Regions from separate parts of the Dinghuibacter silviterrae genome, predicted to be linked through region 1. Evidence: riboswitches for the same ligand, from Rfam matches in the RefSeq annotation. Region 1 holds a riboswitch; the other holds the start of a gene.
The links. A riboswitch is a leader RNA that binds a small molecule or an ion and turns the genes downstream of it on or off. The one in region 1 is predicted to bind cobalamin.

Region 1 (10,202 bases):
CATCCGGAGCGTTACCCTTATTGGCACCTGGACCGCTCGAAATACCATGACTTCAGAGAAAAAGGACTATTGCTCCAGGTAAACCTCCTGTCGCTGACGGGTTATTACGGCAAAGCCGTGGCGGACACAGCCAGGTACCTGGTGAAAGAGGAAATGGTCGACCTGGTGGGTACCGATTGCCACCATGAACGTCATATAGCGGCGTTACAGAAGGGCGCCGGGGACATCCTCCGGATCCTGGAGCCCCTGGTGCGCAAAGACAAGCTCCTGAACAACCACATTTTTTAGTACTTTGCCTGTATGCAGCAAGTCGTTCTGGTCGATGAACTCGACCGTGAGGTAGGTGTCATGGAAAAACTGGAGGCCCACCGGAAGGCGCTCCTTCACCGGGCGTTCAGCGTTTTTATCTTTAATGCGCGGGGGGCGATGTTGCTGCAAAAACGGGCGGCCGGGAAATATCATTCGGGGGGGTTATGGACCAATGCCTGTTGCAGCCACCCGGCTCCGGGTGAAACGGTATTGGAGGCTGGAGAACGTAGGTTACGGGAGGAGCTTGGCTTTTCGACGCCGCTGACCAAAGCGTTTGATTTCATCTACAAGACTGCATTCGACAACGGTCTTACCGAATACGAATTCGATCATGTTTTTATAGGCGTATATGATGGGCCTGTATGGCCAGACCCGACAGAAGTAGACGACTACCAGTGGGTCGGTTTGGAGGAGCTTAAGACCGATCTGGACGTTAGGCCCGGTAATTATACCGAATGGTTCAAGATCGCTCTTCAGGCCTTTTTGGGGCGGGCGCCCTTGGACTTCTTACCGAAAGGCTGATCGAAAGTTGTCATGAAACTTTTCATGAACTTGATGATGTGCAGCTTCTCCTTTTCGTCAAAACCGGTTAGCAACCAGTCGTTGTATTGATTCCGGTGTTTTTCCAACCGCCGGACGACCTTTGACCCCTCGGAGGATAACCGGAGCCGTTTGCGCCGCCGATCGAGATTATCCGCAACCTGGATGACCAGCTTTTTGCCGATCAATACGTTGACGAGGTTGGTGATATTGGCGCGGGAGGTATGCAATGCTTCCGCAAGCTCCTTCGCCATCAACGGTTTTTCCTGTTTATTGTTTTGGAGATAGGTCATGTTGTCGTCACCGGCAAGGTGAAGCAGGATAACCCATTGTTGGGTAGTGATCCCTTCCTGCTTCCCCACTTTGTCTCCAATCTGCCTGAGCCTGTCTGCAACTTCCAAGAACTGGTGGATGAGCGTGGCATTCGTATTCTGCGGTATCATCAACTTAATTTATCAGGTTAAAGGATCTATCGGCGTTTTTGCGGTTATCGGCCGTCTTTGCGGTTGCAAAAAGGTGCAGAAGTATAAAGAGAGGTCGTGGTCCTGCCAGGAATCGAACCTGGATCTTGAGCTCCGGAGGCTCACGTACTATCCATTGTACGACAAGACCAAGAGGCCATTTATACCACAAACAGCCAAAAAAACCATTCTCTCTTAAGCAGGAGCGGTGCGAAAATAGGAAATTCACCCGAATCGCAGACACGGTTTATGACGGATGGATGAAAAAAACTTTTTTGTAAGCCCTGTTTACTTTCCAAAAGCGATGATATTACTGCCAAAGATCTTCACGGCGATCGCCAGCAAAATGACCCCGAAGAATTTACGAATGGCGATGAGCCCGCTTTTCCCTAACAGGCGTTCGAGCTGTGGTAGCAATTTTAACACAACATATACGATAATAAGGTTAATTAAAATTCCTACCAGGATGTTGGTCTTGTCGAAATTCGCCTTCAACGACATGATCGTGGTCAGGGTCCCCGACCCTGCGATCAGGGGGAAGGCGATGGGGACGATGGTCCCGGAGTGAACGTCGCCCTCGCTTTTGAAGAATTCCAGGCCCAGCACCATTTCCAGCCCGAGCAGGAAGATCACGATGGAGCCCCCGACGGCAAAGGAGTGGATGTCTACGCCCAGGATGGAAAGGAATTCCGCCCCTCCGAAAAAGAACAACAGCATGAGCGCCCCCGAAATGACCGTGGCCTTTGCAGCGTTTATGTCCCCCATTTTTGCCTTGAAGGAGATCAACAGCGGGATGGACCCCAGGATGTCGATGACGGCAAAAAGGGTAAAAGTAATGGTGAGGATCTCTTTGAGGTTCCAGGTCATGCCCGTGAATTTACAATAATCGGGCGGTCCAGTGACCGGTTTCTTCTTCCAACTGGTATACCGCGCCGTAAGGGACGGGATAGGCCCCGAAAGCCGCTTCCAACGGGGTTTTGCAGACGTGGCAGAGGAGGGCGCGGAGGGGGCCGGCGTGGGTCACGATGGCCGCGGGGTCATTCTTCGCGGCCTGCCTGTGGCCGGTTTGCGTACCCCGGTTACCGCCGATTTGCTCGTCCCACCAGCCGCTGCAACGCTCGTAAAGGTCGCGATAGCTTTCTCCGTTGGGCACGCGTTCGTGGACGAAATCCGACATCCACCGGTCCAGCGCGGGACCTGCGAGGTCTTGCCAGGCGCGGTTTTCCCAGTCACCGAAGTGTAGCTCTTTTAGCGCGTCGGCGGTCTCGATGGTCTGTAGCGGCCAGAGGCGCTGTGCCAATGACCGGCAACGGCTTAGTGGACTGCTGACGACACGTGCGACCTCGATGCGCAATCGGTTGCGCAAGTTTTCCACTTCATGGTCGAACGTGTTCTTCAAGGGCACGTCGGTTTGTCCATAACAGGTCCCTTCCGGGACCTCGGGTGCGGTATGACGGATCAGGTAAACGGTCATTGGCTGGCAATAATATAAGCACCCAGATAAATAGTCAACTCTGTTACCTGTTGGATGGCGCCTAAGCAGTCGCCGGTATACCCGCCGATCCAGCGGGCGAAATAGCGGGCCAGGCCGAAGGTGACAAGGGCCGCGGGCACTAGTGTCAACAGGTAGGCCGGGGGCAGCATCAGCGCTGGAACAACAAGCACGCCCAGCGCCAGTAGGATACCTACCGGTTGCAAGCGACCGGTGACGTCCCTGGATTTGCTGGCTTCCGTGTCGCCGGCGTAGGGATAGGTTTGCATGATCGCCACCGGGAATAGGCGGCTGGCCGCGTGGGCGAAGAGCAGTAGCGCTACCAGCGGCGCTCCCGTCAGCGCTTGCAGCGTCAGGAACTTGAGCCCCAGCATTGCGCCCAGCCCAATGACGCCGAAGGTGCCCAGGCGGGAATCCTTCATGATGGCCAGGATTTTTTCTTTGGTCCAGCCCCCGCCAAAGCCGTCACACACGTCGGCGAAGCCGTCTTCGTGAAAGGCGCCGGTGGCGAGGATACTGGAGACCATGGAGGCCACCAGGGCGATGTTCACCGGGAACACGAGCCGGGCGGCTTCGTAGACGCCGGCGGCGATGAGTCCTACGATCAACCCCACCCAGGGAAAATACCGGGGGGCTTGCCGGAGGTACTCGGGGCGGTGGTCGGTCCATCGGGGGACGGGTAAACGCGTCAGGAACATGACAGCGGTGAAGAAGACGCGGACTTCGCGGCGGAGCCGGCTCATGGAGCGACCTCCTTTCCGGCGGCGCCAGCCGCCGCATCTTCGCCGGCCTGGCTCACCCCCGCGTCCGCGAAACTGGCCATTTCCACCAGGAAGGCCGCCGCGGCACGCACCAGCGGAACGACCAGGGCTGCGCCGGTACCCTCCCCAAGCCTCAGGTCCAGGCGCAACAAGGGTTTGACGTGCAGGTACTCCAGGAGACGCCGGTGCCCCTGTTCGTGGCTTTCGTGGGCGAAAATGCAATAGTCGAGGACCGCAGGCTCCATATCATGGGCGGCTAAAAGAGCGGCGCTGGTGATAAAACCATCGACGATGATCGTCATGCCGTTTTCGGCGGCGCGCAACATGGCGCCCGTCATCATAGCGATCTCGAAGCCGCCGAAGGCCTGTAGGGCTTCGCGTCCGTTCCTGACCGGGTGTAGGGACAAGGCCCGGGCGGCTGTGGCGCGTTTGGTGTCGAGTTGGGTGTCGGTCACACCGGTCCCCCGGCCGATACACGAGGCCAGGGGGATACCCGTCAGGGAGGCCATGATGAGGGCGGCGGAAGTGGTGTTCCCGATGCCCATTTCCCCAAAAGCAACGGTATTGCAACCGGTGGCTTGCAGCTCGTCCACCAAGGAAGCGCCCTTGTCCAGGGCTGCCTGGCATTCCCGGGCAGTCATGGCGGGGCCCTCCAGGTAATTGCGGGTGCCCCGTGCGATGGAGGCATTATAAAAGAGGGGGGAGTCGAGGACCTCGGGGTCGAAAACCATGTTTACACCCGCGTCCACGACCTTCAGGGCAATATCGTTGAGACGGCAAAAGACATTGATGGCGGCCCCGCCACGGATGAAATTCACGACCATCTGGGCGGTCACGGCCTGGGGATAGGGGTTGACCAGACCGGTGGCGGCGATCCCATGATCCCCGGCAAAGACCAGCAGGGAAGGACGCACGACAGCAGGAGTCAGGGTTTGCTGGATCAACCCGAGCTGGAGGGCCAGGTCTTCGAGCTGTCCGAGGGAACCCGGGGGCTTTGTCTTGTGGTTGATTTTGTCGAGCAGGGCTTCCCTCAGGGAGGCGTCGGGGGTGATAAGCATATCAGGCGATTAGGTCACAAAAATAAAAACCTGCGTTCGCATACGTACGGTAGACGACTTCGCCTTTCCGGAAAGGAACGGGTTCCCGGAAAAGAGGACCGGCATACACAAAAGAATGGAATTCGCCATTCTCCCCGCAAGGGTCGACGTCCGGTGGCAGGTCATTCAGGAGGGAACGGTCGAGCAGGCGGCCGGCAAACGAGGCGTCGAGACGTGTGCCGTCGACGCAAACAATGACAGCCTGGAAACCGAGGTCGATAAACTCCAACAGGAGGTCGCGGGTGGGCCTCTGCCAGAGCGGAAAGGCGGCCGTCCAACCGGCTTCTGCAAGGTTCTTTTCCCGGTAGGCGCGGAGGTCTTCGAGAAAGATGTCGCCAAATAAGGCCGTATGGATGCCCTCCGTGCCCATTTCCAGCAGGGCGTTCCTGAGGACGGCATTGTAGGTGTCCATACCGGCGTCCTCGGCTAAAAAGGCTTTTTTTAAGGGGATTCCAATGGCCGCGGCCTGCCGGTCCAGGAGGTTTTCCCGAACCCCGTGCATGCTCACCCGGGCGTATTCCCGGCTCAGCGTAGTCAGGAGGCAGCGGACCTCGTAGTCGCCCGTCTGCAGGGCCGTCCACAAGGCGAGGGCGGAGTCCTTGCCTCCGCTCCAGTTGAACATCGCGGGCGTGGCGCCCAAAATATTTCCGGGCGTCATGGCGCACCTTTTATCGTCACGGGGATCCCCGACACCATCAGGACGACACGCTCCGCCAGACGGGCGGCGTACTGGTTGGCCCACCCCTGAAGATCGGTAAACCGCCGCCCAACCTCCGTCTCGGCGTGGACCCCCATACCAATCTCGTTGGTGACAATAAAGAAGGTACCGGGGGTCCGGTGCAGGACGTCGACCTCGGCCTGGAAGGCGTTGAGCGAGCGCGCCACGTCCTGCGCTTCGTCTACGAAGAAATTGGTCAGCCAGAGGGTGACACAATCGATCACGGCAACGCGGCCATGTAAAGAGAGCCGGTGTATATATTTTTCCTCCTCCACACACTCCCAGGCGGCGTTTCTTTCGGCCCGGTGCCGGTCCACCCGCTCCCGGAACTCCTCGTCCCAGATCCGGGCGGTGGCCACGTGGAGGGGCCTGGGGGAAAGGGCCAGGGCCTGTTCGGAGGCATACCGGCTTTTCCCGCTGCGGGCGCCACCCGTGACCAGGATGATCATTGGATGGCCGGTTGGAGCGCCCGGTGGTGCCGGTTCATCCAGGCAAACGAACCAAAGAGGATCGTGCCATAGACGAGGGTTCCCGCGAGCACAAAGCGCTCATAGGGAATGGCGGCCACCAGACATTCGACAAAACCTGCCCCTGTTTTCGGGTACATCGTGCCTTCCAGCCATACCCCGAAGTCGGTAACGATCCAGTGGATCAGGACGGAGAGCACGGTGGCGAGGAGCACCCGGGTCACCGTGACCTTCCGGAGCAACAAACGACCTGTCACGACCATCAGAGCGAACGCCCCGTAGGTCCAGTAAAAATTTTCGTAGAAAAGCCGCCAGTGCCCATAAAAGACAAAGCGGTCCAGCAAAAGATCGCTGATCCACAGCGTCAGCAGGGGCCAGCCAAAAGCCTTGACCCGGTTGCTGAAGCAGGCACCCCCGAAAAGAGCCATGGCCCCGATGGGGGTGAACACGGCCAGGGGAGAAAGGTGGGGGTCCGTTGAAAAAATCACCCTGAGGGCGGCCACTGCCAGGAGCAAAGCGAGGACGGCGGGCGTCCGGGGATTGAATCGGGTCATAAAAATATTTTATAGGTAAAGTCTCAGTCCACCCGTAAAGGTAAATCCTAAAGTGTTATATCCATAGGTTTCCATGTAGGTGGCGCCGGTGATGTTCCGGGCGTCTACAAAAAACTTGATGTGCTGCCAACTGGGGAGCTTGTACTCAGCGTAAGCGTTCCAAAGGGTAAAGGCGTGGAGGGTCCCCTTTGCGTCGCCGCCGATGTTCCCATCGTAGTACAGGTCCGTGCGCTTGTCTTGCCATTGGACGTTGGTACTCACGAAAAAGCCGTTCCTAAACTGGTAGGATAGGGCGGCCCCGGCGCTGTTTTTCGGAATACGGTAGAGACCGGGATAGGTGGTATCGCTGCCGCCTTCTCCGGATTTGTCCGTAACGGTCCCCGTGACATAGGTATAATTGGCGGTCAGTTGGAGCCGGGGGATGATGGTCCAACTGGCTTCCGTCTCCACGCCCTGCTGGCGTTCCTTGTTCTGGTTGATGTACAGGCCGTAGGGGGGTGTTGACGTGGAGGAAAAGAAAATGACGTCCTGCAGCCACCGGTCGAAGTACGCCGCCCTCAGCCGGAAGGGGCCGGCCGTGTATTCCGCCCCGCCTTCCAGGGACAGGGCTTTTTCGGGCTTCAGGTCCTTGTTGCCATAAGATGAGTAGAGCTGGTAAAGGGAGGGGACCTTATACCCGCTGGAAAAATTAGCGAATAGTTTTATCCTGTGGGCGATGGTCACGGAGGGGTCGGCATTAAATACAAGGCTGTTCCCGTATCTGGAATTGTTGTTGTACCGTAGACCGCCGTCCAGGTATACACCCCCGGGGAGTTTGGCTGTCGCCGACGCGTACACCCCGACCTGTTGATAGTGGGCACTGTCTTTGGAAAGGACACCCGGACTTACGGGGGACCCGGGGTAGAGATACAGGGATGTTTGCTCCGTCGACAGGTGGCGGTAATCGACACCCCCGACGACGTTGACGCGGCCGGTGACGGGATAGCTTACAAAGGCCTCCCCGTAATGTTCATACCCGGTAAAAGCATCAGACGAGAAAAAGCCCTTGGCGTTCAGGTTGGGCAACGAATCGTCCAGGTCGTTGCGATGAGTCCGGTTAAAAGCATAGACCAGGTGAAGCTGGCCCTTCCCCAGTTGTGCCAGCGACTGGACGCCCGTTTGCAGGTTGGTTAGCGTATAGGTAAAGCTGGTGTCGACTAAGAAGGATCCTCCATCCGCGCTGCCGTCGAAGTGGCTATAGCGCAAAAATGGGGAAATGGTGACGCCTTTGGCCGCCTGCCAGTCCAGCGCGGCATGAAAAGCGTATTGTTTGGACCCGTCCCGGGGGTTTGGGGTGCCGGGCATGGTATCGGTTGCCTCGGGAATACCGTCGGTTTTATAATAACCAAAACCCGCGTTGTACTTTAAAACCCGCCCTACCTTACCGCCTGCGGAAACATTGCCGCTCCAGGTATTGTTGGTCCCATAGCTGCCCTGTCCGGCCAGCGCGATGGGTTTGTCGGCTCCTTTTTTTGTGATAATGTTGATCACTCCGGCAATGGCGTCCGATCCATACAATACAGACTGGCTGCCTTTGACGATCTCAATGCGGTCGATGTCTTCCAGGGTCAGGGACCGGAGGTCGATGCTGTTGTCCGTGCTGGAGGCGTCCATCAGGGGAACGCCGTCCACCATGATGAGCGTATAGCCGTTACCGGCGCCTTCCATATAGATGGACTTGACCGATCCGGGGTTGCTGCCGGCGCCGCCGACTATGATACCGGGTTGCTCGCCCAGTATCTGGGAAAGGCTTTTGGCGCCGCTCCGTTCAAGTTGTGCACGGGTGATCACATCAACCATCTTACCGGTCTGGGAAAGTTTGGTGGACGTTTTGTCGGCAGTGATAACGACCTCGTCCAGCTGACGGGAACGGGTGGTGTCGGTTTGGGCCCGGAGCAAACCGGGGATAAGCAGGACCAGTGAAGCGTAAAATCCTTTCATTCGCATGGTTTTAAACTTATCGAGTGAAAGGGGGATGAAAGCGCCTGCTGATAAGGCGCTTCTCTCTCCCGCTTTTCACCCGAAAGCGCGTAAGATAACGATGGATTCTGGCAGGTCTTCTGGCTTGCTCCACCCGGGGCGCCTTCCCGTTCCGTGGAACAGTGGCTTTTTGCCGCGGGTATATCTGTGGAGTTTACAGCTACGGGGATAGCGCCGGATTTGCACCGGTCTTCCCTTTTAACCCTTTACCCTAAGGGTAAAGAGACCAACATCCGCCGCAAAGATCATTTAAATTCCATAATTTCAGCCATATTTTTGCCTTATGCGAAAACTTACCCTTGTGTTACTCTTCGGTACCTCTGTAACGGCGCCTGGTCTCGTCAGGGCGCAGGAAAAATGGGGGCTGCGCAAATGTGTCGAATATGCGATGGCGAACAACATATCGGTAAGACAAGCAGACATCGACGCCCGGATCTCGGAGCTCACCTTCAAACAAAGCAGGGCGGCCCAGTACGGGCAGTGGTCCTTCAACACGGGGCTGGGCCTGAGTTTTGGGTATTCTGTAGACCCGACCACCAACCAATTTATCGCCACGGACTTTCTTTATCAAAGCTATACCCTGCAAGGAGGCGTGAACCTGTTCAACTGGTTTAGCCAGCGCCGCCTGATCGAATCCAACAAGTTGAGTTACCTGGCGGCAAAAACCAATATCGACAAGGTCCGCAACGACGTCTCCTTAAACGTATCGGCAGCCTACCTAACGGCCCTGGCTGCACGCCAACAGGTCGACATCAGCATTGCCCAGGTACAGCTGAGCCGGGACCAGTTGACCAACACCCAAAAGCTGGTCGATGCGGGCTCTCAACCGGAGCTGAACGCCGCGGAGCTGGAAGCCCAACTGGCCAGCGACAGCGCCGCCCTCATCTCCGCCCAGGCTACGTATGACCAGGACGTCCTGCAACTCAAAGCTACCCTGAGCCTGGACGCCGCCTATCCCTTCGTGTTGGATACACCCGCCGTGGAGACCATACCGGTCGAACCCATCGGGGAGTTGCAACCCGACCTGGTCTACGCCATGGCCGAAAGGACCTTCCCACAATCCCAGCTCAACGAATACCGCATACAAGCCGCCGACAAGGCGTATGCTTCCGCCAAGGGTCAGCTGTATCCCACGATCCAGGTCTTCGGCAGCCTTGGAGATCGTTTCTCGAACACCTTTAAACAGTTGAGCACTGCAAAGTTGGCGGGGATCGATACGACCGCGTATTTCGTCTACAACAACGGGGTCGTCAACAACGTCCTTTCCCCCAATTATACCTACGGTTATACCAAGAATTCCTTTGGCCAGTTGTGGCAGGGTTACTGGAACCAGCTCGACCAGAATTTCGGGCAGCAGGTGGGGATACAGCTCAACGTACCGATCTTTAACGGCAACCAGGCCCGTACCGCCGTGAAAAAAGCAAAGCTCAACATCCGGTCCGCCGAGCTCCAGAAAGAAAGCGATCTGCTGACGCTAAAGCAAAACGTCTACCAGGCATTTTCCGCAGCCGTGGCCGCCATGGAGCGTTTCCAGGCCAACCGGAAAGCCCTGACGACGGCCCAGACGTCGTTCGACCTGGCCAGCAAGCGCTATTCCATCGGCTTGCTCAATACCATCGACTATATTACGAACCAGAATAACCTTTTCAAAGCCAAGATCAACCTGCTCGGCTCCCAGTACGACTATGTGTTCAAGATGAAGGTGCTTGAATTTTACAAGGGGCAGGGCGTGAAGTTCTAACTACACAAAACTTTATCTAATGAAGAAATTCCTGTTGTGGACT
Region 2 (10,202 bases), 1.1 Mb from region 1:
GCTTCCGGGCTGGTTAGTGCTTCTGTAACAGTTGAAGTAACTGACGGTCCAGCTGATGTCCATGCCAGTCCTCATATGCTACGTCGGTCCGACCGGAGTCCAGAATACCAAAATCCCCGATAAAATTCCACAAGGCGAAGCCGATGCCACCGGCGGAAAGAATGTCGAGGACATCGGAGAACCAGGCGATAAAGACGTCGTGCGGGGTTTTGTTCCAGCAACCGCATTCGCCGCAATGGACGCCGACGCCTTGCTCCACCAGTTTTATCCAGGGTTGGTAGTACTTAACCAACATATCCCGGCTCAAGTATTGATTTCCGACCTGTCCCGGCCATAACGGTACCGGACAATGCTCGGGGTCTTTGTTGGCCCAGGGGGCTTTGTAATGGGAGATCTGATGGGGGTTATAGCCGCGACAGCTCTGAGCGATGCCAAGGTCTTCCAGCTCCGGAACGACCAGGTTGCCACCCCAGTTGCCTTCGGCGATGATCAACCTTTCCGGGCTCTCTTTCCGGATGGCTTCCGTGGCGGCGCCCATCACTTTACGATAAACGTCCCCGGGAACAGCGGTGCCTGCGGAATGCTGGTCGTTCATGTCCGCCCGCATCGCCGGTTCGTTGAGCAGGTCGAAACTTATTTTGTCCTTTGGGATACCCCGATACCGGTGCGCCCAGAAATTCCAGTGGTAACAATAGGCGTCGAGCGCGGCTTGATCCTTCCATAAGTTATACGGTTCATGAAAGCCGGCATTGACGCAATAGCCGGGCGCCCTGTGGAGGTTCAGGCTGACGTGCAAGCCATGCTTGTTGGCCATCGTGACCAGCTGGTCAACTTCCTGGACCTTTTGTTCATCGATATGGTACACTTCGTCGGTGGTGATATCCCTGCTCCTGTCGAATTGAAGGTAGTGGGGATAGGCCATGGGGATGCGGACATAATCGAATCCCCAGTCTCGCATCCAAAGGATATGGTCTTCGATCGTGGGATGCCCGTAGGGAGCGGGGTTGGGCGAAAAAAAGTCCAGGAGGTTGAACCCCTTCCATTTCGGGAGGGGGTTGGTTTTCCCGGTGCCGGCGGCCAGCGCCTCGTGGTCCAGGAATGCGAGACCGCCGGCCAGCAGACCGGCGTTTTTGATAAAGTTTCTGCGACGCATGGGCTAAATGTAAATTGATTTTCGCAAAAAGCCGATTGATCGTTGCTAACAGGGCGGGTGCGGATGGATCTACTTTTGTCTCATAAAAACATAAACGATGAAAAAGCGCGTTTTGGGGAAAAGTGGCCTGGAGGTCTCGGCCATCGGCCTGGGTTGTATGGGGATGAGCTATGCCTATGGTCCCGCGCCGGATAAAAAGGAGATGATCTCGTTGATCCGGGCGGCGGTGGACAAGGGCGTAACCTTTTTTGACACGGCCGAGGTATACGGTCCTTTTATCAATGAGGAACTGGTGGGAGAGGCCTTGGCGCCGGTTCGCGATGGCGTTGTGATCGCCACGAAATTCGGCATGCAAATACAGGAGGGCAAGCCGACGGTAGACAGTCGGCCGGAGGGGATACGAGCATCGGTCGAGGGGTCGTTGAAGCGGCTGAAAACCGACTATATCGACCTGTATTACCAACACCGTGTGGATCCGGCCGTGCCCATTGAAGAAGTGGCCGGCGTGATCCAGGCATTGATCCGCGAAGGCAAGATCCGGCACTGGGGCTTGTCGGAAGCCGGTGTAAACACCATCCGCCGCGCGCATCGTGTGCAGCCGCTGGCGGCGGTGCAAAGCGAGTATTCCCTGTGGTGGCGGCGGCCGGAGGAGGCGGTGCTGCCCGCACTGGAAGAGCTGGGTATCGGCTTTGTGCCGTTCAGCCCGCTGGGGAAAGGCTTTCTGACAGGCACCATCGGCAAGGACGCCACCTTTGGCCATTCAGACTACCGCCGTATCGTGCCTCGCTTTATGCCGGATGCCCTGGAAGCAAACCAGGGGATTGTCGATCTGTTAAGGCAGATCGCTGTTCAACTGCAAGCGACGCCTGCGCAAATTGCGTTGGCCTGGGTGCTGGCGCAAAAGCCATGGATCGTTCCGATACCCGGTACGACGAAGATGCACCGGCTGGAGGAAAATATCGGAGGGGTTGACATTGACCTGGCGGGTATCGGGAGGGCTTTGGAGAAGATAGAAGTGGTGGGGGCGCGGTATCCGGAGGAGTTTGAGAAAAGGACGGGGCTATGATAACATGCCTTTGGGCTTATAGACCGATAGAAGGGTCGCTGTGATCAGGGCCGTCAGGGAGGCGGCTGAGGCGATGACGAGGTGGATACGGTCTCCGTGGAGGGGCGTTGCGGCGGTAGCTACGCGGTGAATCATGCGGGTGTGCAGGACAAGAAGGGGAAGGGAGACGAGGCTGATCCCGAACTTGACAATGATCCAGTAGTGGCGGAACAGCCCCCACCTGGTGCCCAGCGATAGCAAAAGGCCTGTCGCCAGGGAGGTGATGGCAAGGGGGACGATGACCGGCCAAGTGATGGGATCCATGGCGGCGTAGACCACGGGATGGGTCAGTCCGGTGATGGCCAGGGCCAGGAAGGCTGCGACGGCGCCGAGCCAGCCGACGGAACTCAGGATATGGACCAGGAGAACGGGTTTGCGGGGCATTTTTTTTTGCCCTAAAGTTGGACCGTTGTCCGCATTCGGACTTGACAAAACTGGGGAATCTGTTAGCGGATATGCTCGATGGGGATGTGGATGTGTCGTTGGAGCTGGTCGTAGGGATTCTTTGCCGGATGTCGGTCGAAGGTCTCAAAGCCCGCGATGCCGGCGATTTTGAAGCCGCTGTCGGGTAGCCACCGGCGGTAAAAATAATGGGCAGCCTTGTTGGTGGTTCGAAGACCGCCGCTGACGGTAAAACGGGCATAGGTGCCCGCTGGGATCCGGTAGGTGGGCGTTTGCCCTGTAGGAAGGAAGGCCCGGTAGGTGTTGCGCAGGTGCGGGGTGAGGATGCCGTAGAAGGGCGCCTCTCCCTGGGGGAGGGCCTGGAAGGCCTCCGTAATCTTTTGGGGGTCGTTGAAGGGGGCGAGGACGAACACGCCGCTCACGGATTGGTGTCTTATGACGTCGATCTCGGGCGGACTCGCCGGTACGGCCGGACTGTTCCATTCGGAGGGTGTACCCTTGTGCAGCAGTTGCATTTGCCTCGCGTGGGACAGGCAGCGTATTTGTTCGGGGGAATGGCCGAAGTAGGTTTTTACGGCCCTCGAAAACGTCGAAAGGGAGGTGAACCCGCTGTCCAGACCGATGTCCTCCACGGATTTGTGGGGATGGATGACGAGGTTATGGAAGGCGGTTTCCAGGCGGAGCTGGAGGCTGTATTGCTTGGGTGTTTCCCCGGTCATTTGTTTAAAGAGCTTTGGAAGATGTTCCGGGGAATAGCAGGCCAGTCCGGCCAGGGTTTGGCGGGAGAGGTCCTGGTCGGGGTGGGCGAGAATATAATCTATGACCCGGGCTATCCTTTCGTCGCGGTCGCTCATGGCGGTTGATTGACGTATGCTAAGGTAGTGTAACTTTATTCCAAATGAAATTTATGGGATGGATAGGGGTGATGCTCGCGCTGCTGGGTTGTGGAAACCCGGTCGACACCACACACCTGGAAAAAGACCTGCTGCACCTGGAGACAAAAATACCCCTCACAGGGGTCAGCGGCAGGATCGACCACCTGGCCTATGATTCGGTGGGGCGCCGTGTTTTCGTGGCGGCGCTGGGGAATGGTACGGTGGAGGTGGTGGACCTTTCATCCGGGAGGCGGCTGTATTCGATTACGGGGTTGCGGGAGCCGCAAGGGGTGGTGTATGTTTCGTCGCGTTTGGTGGTGGCGGATGGCGGTTCCGGCGATTGTATCGTGTATGATGGTGGGCGTTATTTGGAGTTGGGGCGCGTGGCGCTAGGGGATGACGCGGATAATGTGCGGTATGATGGAGCGCGGGTATATGTGGGATATGGAAGCGGAGGGATTGCGGTGATCGACCCGCTGGCGATACGGAAGGTCGGCGATTTGCCCCTGAAAGGACACCCGGAGTCTTTCCAGTTGGACGATTCCGGGCGGGTATGGATCAATATTCCGGACGAGGGTGAGGTGGTTACAGCGGATATGCGGACGTTGCGGATCACGGGTCAATGGAAGAATCGTGGAGGTGCCGCCAATTTCCCGATGGCGCTGGATAAGGCGCGGCTTTTTGTAGGGTACCGGCACCCGGCGCAGGTGAGGGTATTGGACAATCGGACCGGGTCGATGGGGGCGTCGCTGCCCTGCGTTGGGGATGCGGATGATGTGTTTTATGATAACGGGGTGCTTTTTGTATCTGGTGGGGAGGGGTACCTAGACGTATTCCGAGGGGATACCCTGGTGAATCATATTCCTACGCGTCGGGGCGCACGTACCTGCCTTTGGTTGCCGGGGGAGCGGAAGCTGATATTGGCGGTGCCGGCTAGGGGTGGGGAGGAGGCGGCGTTATGGGTGTATGGGATGTAGAGGGAACTATTTCCTATCCTTTAGTTCGTTCATCATATCCAATATTGGGATGGCAGTGATCTCTTTTGTCACGGGAAAGCGCTCCTTACCCGGATAGACAATAAACCGTTTTGTGGCGTTGAGGTCCTCGCAACCTAAGTGAAAGCCTTTAGAGACGGAAGGCGCTTGTGAGCGTTTTATTTCAATGGCATATTTTTCCCTGCTATTCTTCTCGATGACCAGGTCTACTTCCGCTCCGGCCGACGTTCGGTAAAACCACGGTGTGACTCCTGTAGGGAGGCATGACAAAAGGTTCTCAAGAACAAAACCCTCCCAACTGGCTCCGACGACCGGATGCCCTAGCAGATCATCCATCGATGTCAAATTGAGCAGCGCATGCGTGATACCACTATCCCTTATATAAATTTTAGGCGCTTTGACGAGTCGTTTACCTACGTTCCCGGACCAGGGGCGAAGGGTGCGGATCAAGAGCAGATCTTCCAACAATTCTACATAGCGTTTTGCAGTAGGTGCAGCAACATCGAGGTTATTTCCGAGCTGAGCAATATTCAGCTGGCCCCCTTGACTGTGGGCCAGCATGGTCCAAAGATTGCGTAATGTCACGGCGGGTATACGGGGGCCAAGCTGTGGGACATCTCTTTCCAGGTAAGTACTGATGAAATTCAACCGCCACCTTAGACTGGCTTCGTCACTTTTTGACAGAAAGCTGTCGGGAAACCCTCCTCGAAGCCATAGTCGTTCGAAGTCGGCGGACGTTTTGTGATCGATTTCAGCTACTGTAAGACCCGACAACTCCTTATAAGCTATTCGACCGGCTAGCGATTCCGAGGATTGTTTTAGCAGGTCAAGCGATGCGGAGCCCAGGATTAAGAACTGACCTGTCCTGAATCCCTCACGCCGCCGGCGGTCAATTACACCCCGAAGGATTTGGAACAACTCGGGGACGCGCTGAATCTCATCGAGGATAATCAGTTTTCCCTTATGAATTTCAAAATATTCTTCCGGTTCATTAAGCTTAGCTGCCTCAGAAGGTCTTTCCAGGTCGAGATAGATGGGCTCTGGTTTTTCGGCGGCCGCAATTGTCTCGGCCAGGGTCGTTTTTCCGATCTGACGGGGCCCAAGAACCCCAACAGCAGGGAATTCCTCCAATAACTGGGTTAATTCTGACTGAGCTTGTCTTTTAATCATCCTTGCAATTATAATATAAAATATTCGATTTGCAAGGACTATTTTTGATAAGGGGTATACCCTTCCCACTCCCACGGGATCGTCACGCCCGTGAGGTCGTGAAACAGCTCCTTAAAAATACTTTCCCCGTTGCTGCTGTTGGTCATGACGATGACGGCCTTGCCCTGGTCGGGGAAGCATAGCGCATAGTGCTCCCAGCCGTCGTCGTGGCCCTCTTTGAAAAACGCGCGCCCGTACGGGCTTGTAAACAAACCCCAGCCGAGGCCGTAGGAGAGGTGGATGCCGAGGTTGGCCATGGTCGTGGCGGTATCCAGCGAGGGGAACTGTCTGCGGGAGACAATCGCGATCTGGGGGGACAGCATCTCATTTTTGGCTTTGGCAGAGACGCCGTCTCCGCGGAGCACGGCGGCTACGAAGCGGGTGTAGTCGGCAATGGTCGTTTCCATGGAGCCTGCGGCATTGGCCTTTGTCCGTCTGTTTTTGGGGAGGGCGTTCTCGTTTTCGAGGTGGCCGAGGGCGTAATCGCTTTCAAAAGCGGGCTGCCAGATATAGCTGGTCCGCCGCATGCCGAAGGGCTGGAAAATATATTCTTGCGCGAGGTCTTCCAGGGGGCGGCCGGTGACGGTCTCGACGACCATTTGCAGCAGGTACAGCCCTTCCCCGGAATAGGCGAATCGCTGGCCCGGGGTAAAAAAGAATTCCAGTTTATTGTTGTCTCTTGGGTTGAACCTTCGCCAATTGGGAAAACCGGTGGTGTGATCGAGGCAGTTCCTGGCGGTGATCAGCTTCCAGCGGTCGTCGCCCGCCAGGTCTTTATAGTTGTCGTATTCGGGGATGGGCTTGGGCAGGTAGGTGTATAGCGGTTTGTCGAGGTCGATCTGGCCGCGGTCTACGAGGTGCATGACCAGGTAGGCGAACAGCGCTTTGGACAGGGAGGCGCCATAGAAACAGGTGGCGGTGTCATTTAGCTTGTGTGCGGGTTTGTCTTTGTAGCCGTAGGCATGTATGTAGGCGGGCTGGTTGTTGTCTATGATACCCAGGCAGAGGCCAGTCACTTTGCCGGTTTCCATGAGCGTTGTTACCAGGCTGTCGATGGCGGTGGTCGTCAGTGGCCGGACGTATTGCGCGTTGGCGGCAAAGGAGAACGACGCCGCCAGCAGGACGAAGAGGACGCTTTTCATGTAATGAATATAAGCAAAGCGGGCGGCCCTGCAAAAGGCCGCCCGCTGCAAAAAAACTACGAAGTGCGGAGCTCCCGGGCGGTCTCGACCATGGCGACGAGTGCGGCCCTGGTCTCGGGCCAGGCCCTGGTTTTCAGACCGCAGTCGGGGTTTACCCAGAGTTGGTCGGCGGGCACGACGGACCGGGCTTTATCCATGAGGGCGCGCATTTCGGTTTTGGAAGGCACGCGGGGGGAGTGGATGTCGTAGACGCCGGGGCCGATTTCGTTGGGGTAGCGGAAGTCGGCGAAGGCGTCGAGCAGTTCCATCTGGGAGCGGGAACACTCGATGGTGATGACGTCGGCGTCCATGTCGGCGATGGCCTGGATGATGTCGTTGAATTCCGAATAGCACATGTGGGTGTGTATCTGGGTGGCGTCGGCTACGCCGCTGGCGGAAATGCGGAAGGCGCGGACGGCCCAGTCGAGGTATTCTTTCCAGTTGGCTTTGCGCAGGGGAAGGCCTTCGCGGATGGCGGGCTCGTCGATCTGGATCACGCGGATGCCGGCCTTTTCAAGGTCTGTGACTTCGTCACGGATGGCGAGGGCGATCTGGGTGCAGGTCGTACTGCGGGGCTGGTCGTTGCGGACGAAGGACCATTGCAGAATGGTCACGGGGCCGGTGAGCATGCCTTTGACCCATTTGTCGGTGAGGGACTGGGCGTAGGCGGACCAGCGGACGGTCATGGGTACCGGCCGGGAAACATCTCCGAAGATGATCGGGGGCTTGACGCAGCGGCTGCCATAGCTTTGTACCCAGCCGTTTTCGGTAAAGGCGAAGCCGTCGAGCTGCTCGCCGAAGTATTCGACCATGTCGTTGCGCTCGAACTCGCCGTGGACGAGGACGTCGATGCCGATGGATTCCTGCCAGCGGATGGCTTCCTCGGTTTCTTTTTCGATAAGCACATCATACTCCCGGGCCGTCAGTTCTCCTTTTTTCAGGCGGGCGCGGATGCCCCGTATTTCCGTTGTCTGGGGGAAGGAGCCGATGGTAGTGGTGGGGAACAGGGGCAGACGCAGCGTTTCGCGCTGACGGTCCCGGCGTTCGGGGAAGGCGTGCTGACGGCGGGCGTCTTTCTCGGTGATGAGGTCCACCCGGGACTTTACCTCCGGTTTGTGGATCAGCGGGGAGGCGCGCCGGCTATTGATGGCGTCGATATTTTCCTGTAAGAGCGGGTTGGCGCCACCGGCGGCCAGTGTACGAAGGGTGGCCACCTCCTGTACTTTTTGTTTGGCGAAGGCCAGCCATGGTTTGAGCATCGTGGTTTCCAGGTCCAGGTCGCAAGGGCTGTGGAGCAGGGAGCAGGAAGGCGCGATCCAGATCCGGTCTTTACCGATCTTACCGGCCGCCTTTTGGATGAATTGCAGGCTTTGGCGGAAATCGTTTTTCCAGATATTCCGACCGTCGACGACACCTAAGGAAAGTTTTGTACGGGTGTTGACAAAGGAAGTGGTCAGTATGTCGTCCAGTTGGGAAGGGCAGCGGACCAGGTCCAGGTGGAGTGTTCCTACGGGAAGGGCGAGGGCGGTGGACAGGTTCTCCCCATAGCATTCGAAATAGCTGGCCAGGATGATGTGCAGGTTTGGAAATGTAGCCTTGATCTCCGCATACGTTTTGACGATGGCCTGTTGTTCAGCAGTGGTAAGATCGAGGGAAAGACAGGGCTCGTCGAACTGTACATAGTACGCACCGGCCTCGTCGAGTTTTTCAAGAACGTCGAGGTAGACGGGCAGGAGTTTCTTGAGGAGATCCAGGCGGTGGAAGCCTGCCTCTTTTTCCTTACCTAATAACAGATAAGATACCGGGCCAAGCAACACGGGTTTGGCGTTGATGCCGGCTTCCCTGGCTTCGCGGTATTCATTGATCAGCTTCTGGCTGAAGAGACGGAAGGTCTGGCCGGCCGTAAATTCAGGGACGATGTAGTGGTAGTTGGTGTCGAACCACTTGGTCATTTCCATAGCGGTGACGTCATAACCGTCCTTTTGGTAACCCCGGGCCATGGCGAAAAGAAGGTCGATGTCGGGGAGCTGTTTGTCCACCGTGAGCGCATGATAGCGGTCGGGTATGGCGCCGACCATCAGGCTGGTGTCGAGCACCTGGTCATAGTAGGAGAAGTCACCGACGGGAATAAGGTCGATGCCTGCCTCCTGTTGGAGTTTCCAGTTTTGTTCACGAATCGTCTTGCCCGTGGCCATCAGCTGTGCCGCGGGGATTTTGCCGGCCCAGTATTGCTCGGCGGCTTTTTTGAGTTCACGTCGGCTGCCAATCCTCGGGTAGCCTAGGTTGTGTGTTTGCATGTCTTGCTTTTTAATGTTTTTGTAAACCGTTAAAAAGCGCTTGCTGAACCGCACAATGCTGCCTATGGAATGAAGTAGAGATGACGTTGCATCACACGACAATCGGCTTCTGTCCACGAAAGCATTGTCATACGGTGAAGGCAGGTCTCCTGGCTTGTAACATTTTCGCCGTCCTTCCCACCTCCCGGGGGAGGCAGTGGACTACGCGGGCAAAAACGGTGTCGTTACTTACAGTTGCGGGACAGCTTGTGATTTACACACAATTCCCTATTAACCCCGGTGCGGGACCGGGGACCTTCTCCGTTGATGAGGGATAAAGAAAGAGCTTCGGGCGGCAAAGATACAAAAAAAGCGGTCCGCTTGCTTAGCTGTTTTTAGGAGAGAGGTCGAATGGGACAATGACCTTGAAGGTGATGTTCCGCCCCATGTTGAACATCCCGGGCTGGATACCGGGGGGAACGACGGGGTTGTCGAAATACTTTAACCGGCTCATGTTCGACTGGTAGTTGATGTTGGCCAGGTTGGTGCCCTCGATGAAGAGCTGCACGATATTTTTGCCGGCGGCGTTCACCAGGTTGACGCCGAGACCGGCGCTCAGGAGGTTATAGCCGGCCGTATAGGTTTCCGTACCATAGGCGGCAAAGAAACGGTTCTGGGCGTCATAGTGATCAAAGCCGACGTATATATACCCTTTCTTGAAACGGCCAAAGCCCTTTTTGCTGTCCACGGTGCGCAGTTCCGTGTGGGTATGGAGCGGCGGGATAAAGGGCAGGTATTTCAGGCTGTCGGGGGCATGTCCTCCGTTGGAAAGATTGGTGCCGTAGGTCAGGGTGAGGGCGTTTTCGAAATGGAGCCAGGAGACCGGGTGGATGTCGAGATAGGCCTCGCCCCCGTCGATGCGCGCCTTGCTTTGGACATAGGAGAACTCGCTGTACTGGCCGTTGGGATTGGGCGATCCGTCGGCGTTGACCCGCTTGGGGTTACC

Region 2: it holds a riboswitch for cobalamin, as region 1 does, so the genes downstream of both, metE (5-methyltetrahydropteroyltriglutamate--homocysteine S-methyltransferase) here and EDB95_RS05420 (TonB-dependent receptor plug domain-containing protein) in region 1, are expected to answer to the same signal.

What each region holds. Positions count from the first base shown of each region.
Region 1 is NZ_SODV01000001.1:1,211,403-1,221,604, forward strand. It holds gene EDB95_RS05365 (tyrosine-protein phosphatase) at 1-288, shown strand, start outside; gene idi (isopentenyl-diphosphate Delta-isomerase) at 301-831, shown strand; gene EDB95_RS05375 (MarR family winged helix-turn-helix transcriptional regulator) at 783-1,292, opposite strand; tRNA gene EDB95_RS05380 (tRNA-Arg) at 1,390-1,461, opposite strand; gene EDB95_RS05385 (MarC family protein) at 1,599-2,177, opposite strand; gene cobC (alpha-ribazole phosphatase family protein) at 2,188-2,784, opposite strand; gene EDB95_RS05395 (adenosylcobinamide-GDP ribazoletransferase) at 2,781-3,545, opposite strand; gene cobT (nicotinate-nucleotide--dimethylbenzimidazole phosphoribosyltransferase) at 3,542-4,621, opposite strand; gene EDB95_RS05405 (Dph6-related ATP pyrophosphatase) at 4,623-5,318, opposite strand; gene EDB95_RS05410 (bifunctional adenosylcobinamide kinase/adenosylcobinamide-phosphate guanylyltransferase) at 5,315-5,827, opposite strand; gene EDB95_RS05415 (DUF6580 family putative transport protein) at 5,824-6,399, opposite strand; gene EDB95_RS05420 (TonB-dependent receptor plug domain-containing protein) at 6,409-8,379, opposite strand; cobalamin riboswitch at 8,472-8,664, opposite strand; gene EDB95_RS05425 (TolC family protein) at 8,702-10,159, shown strand; gene EDB95_RS05430 (efflux RND transporter periplasmic adaptor subunit) at 10,179-10,202, shown strand, end outside.
Region 2 is NZ_SODV01000001.1:103,290-113,491, reverse strand. It holds gene galB (beta-galactosidase GalB) at 1-123, shown strand, start outside; gene EDB95_RS00585 (glycoside hydrolase family 5 protein) at 14-1,153, opposite strand; gene EDB95_RS00580 (aldo/keto reductase) at 1,251-2,219, shown strand; gene EDB95_RS00575 (hypothetical protein) at 2,214-2,642, opposite strand; gene EDB95_RS00570 (helix-turn-helix domain-containing protein) at 2,705-3,514, opposite strand; gene EDB95_RS00565 (YncE family protein) at 3,559-4,512, shown strand; gene EDB95_RS00560 (ATP-binding protein) at 4,519-5,700, opposite strand; gene EDB95_RS00555 (serine hydrolase domain-containing protein) at 5,739-6,881, opposite strand; gene metE (5-methyltetrahydropteroyltriglutamate--homocysteine S-methyltransferase) at 6,938-9,217, opposite strand; cobalamin riboswitch at 9,340-9,531, opposite strand; gene EDB95_RS00545 (TonB-dependent receptor) at 9,582-10,202, opposite strand, start outside.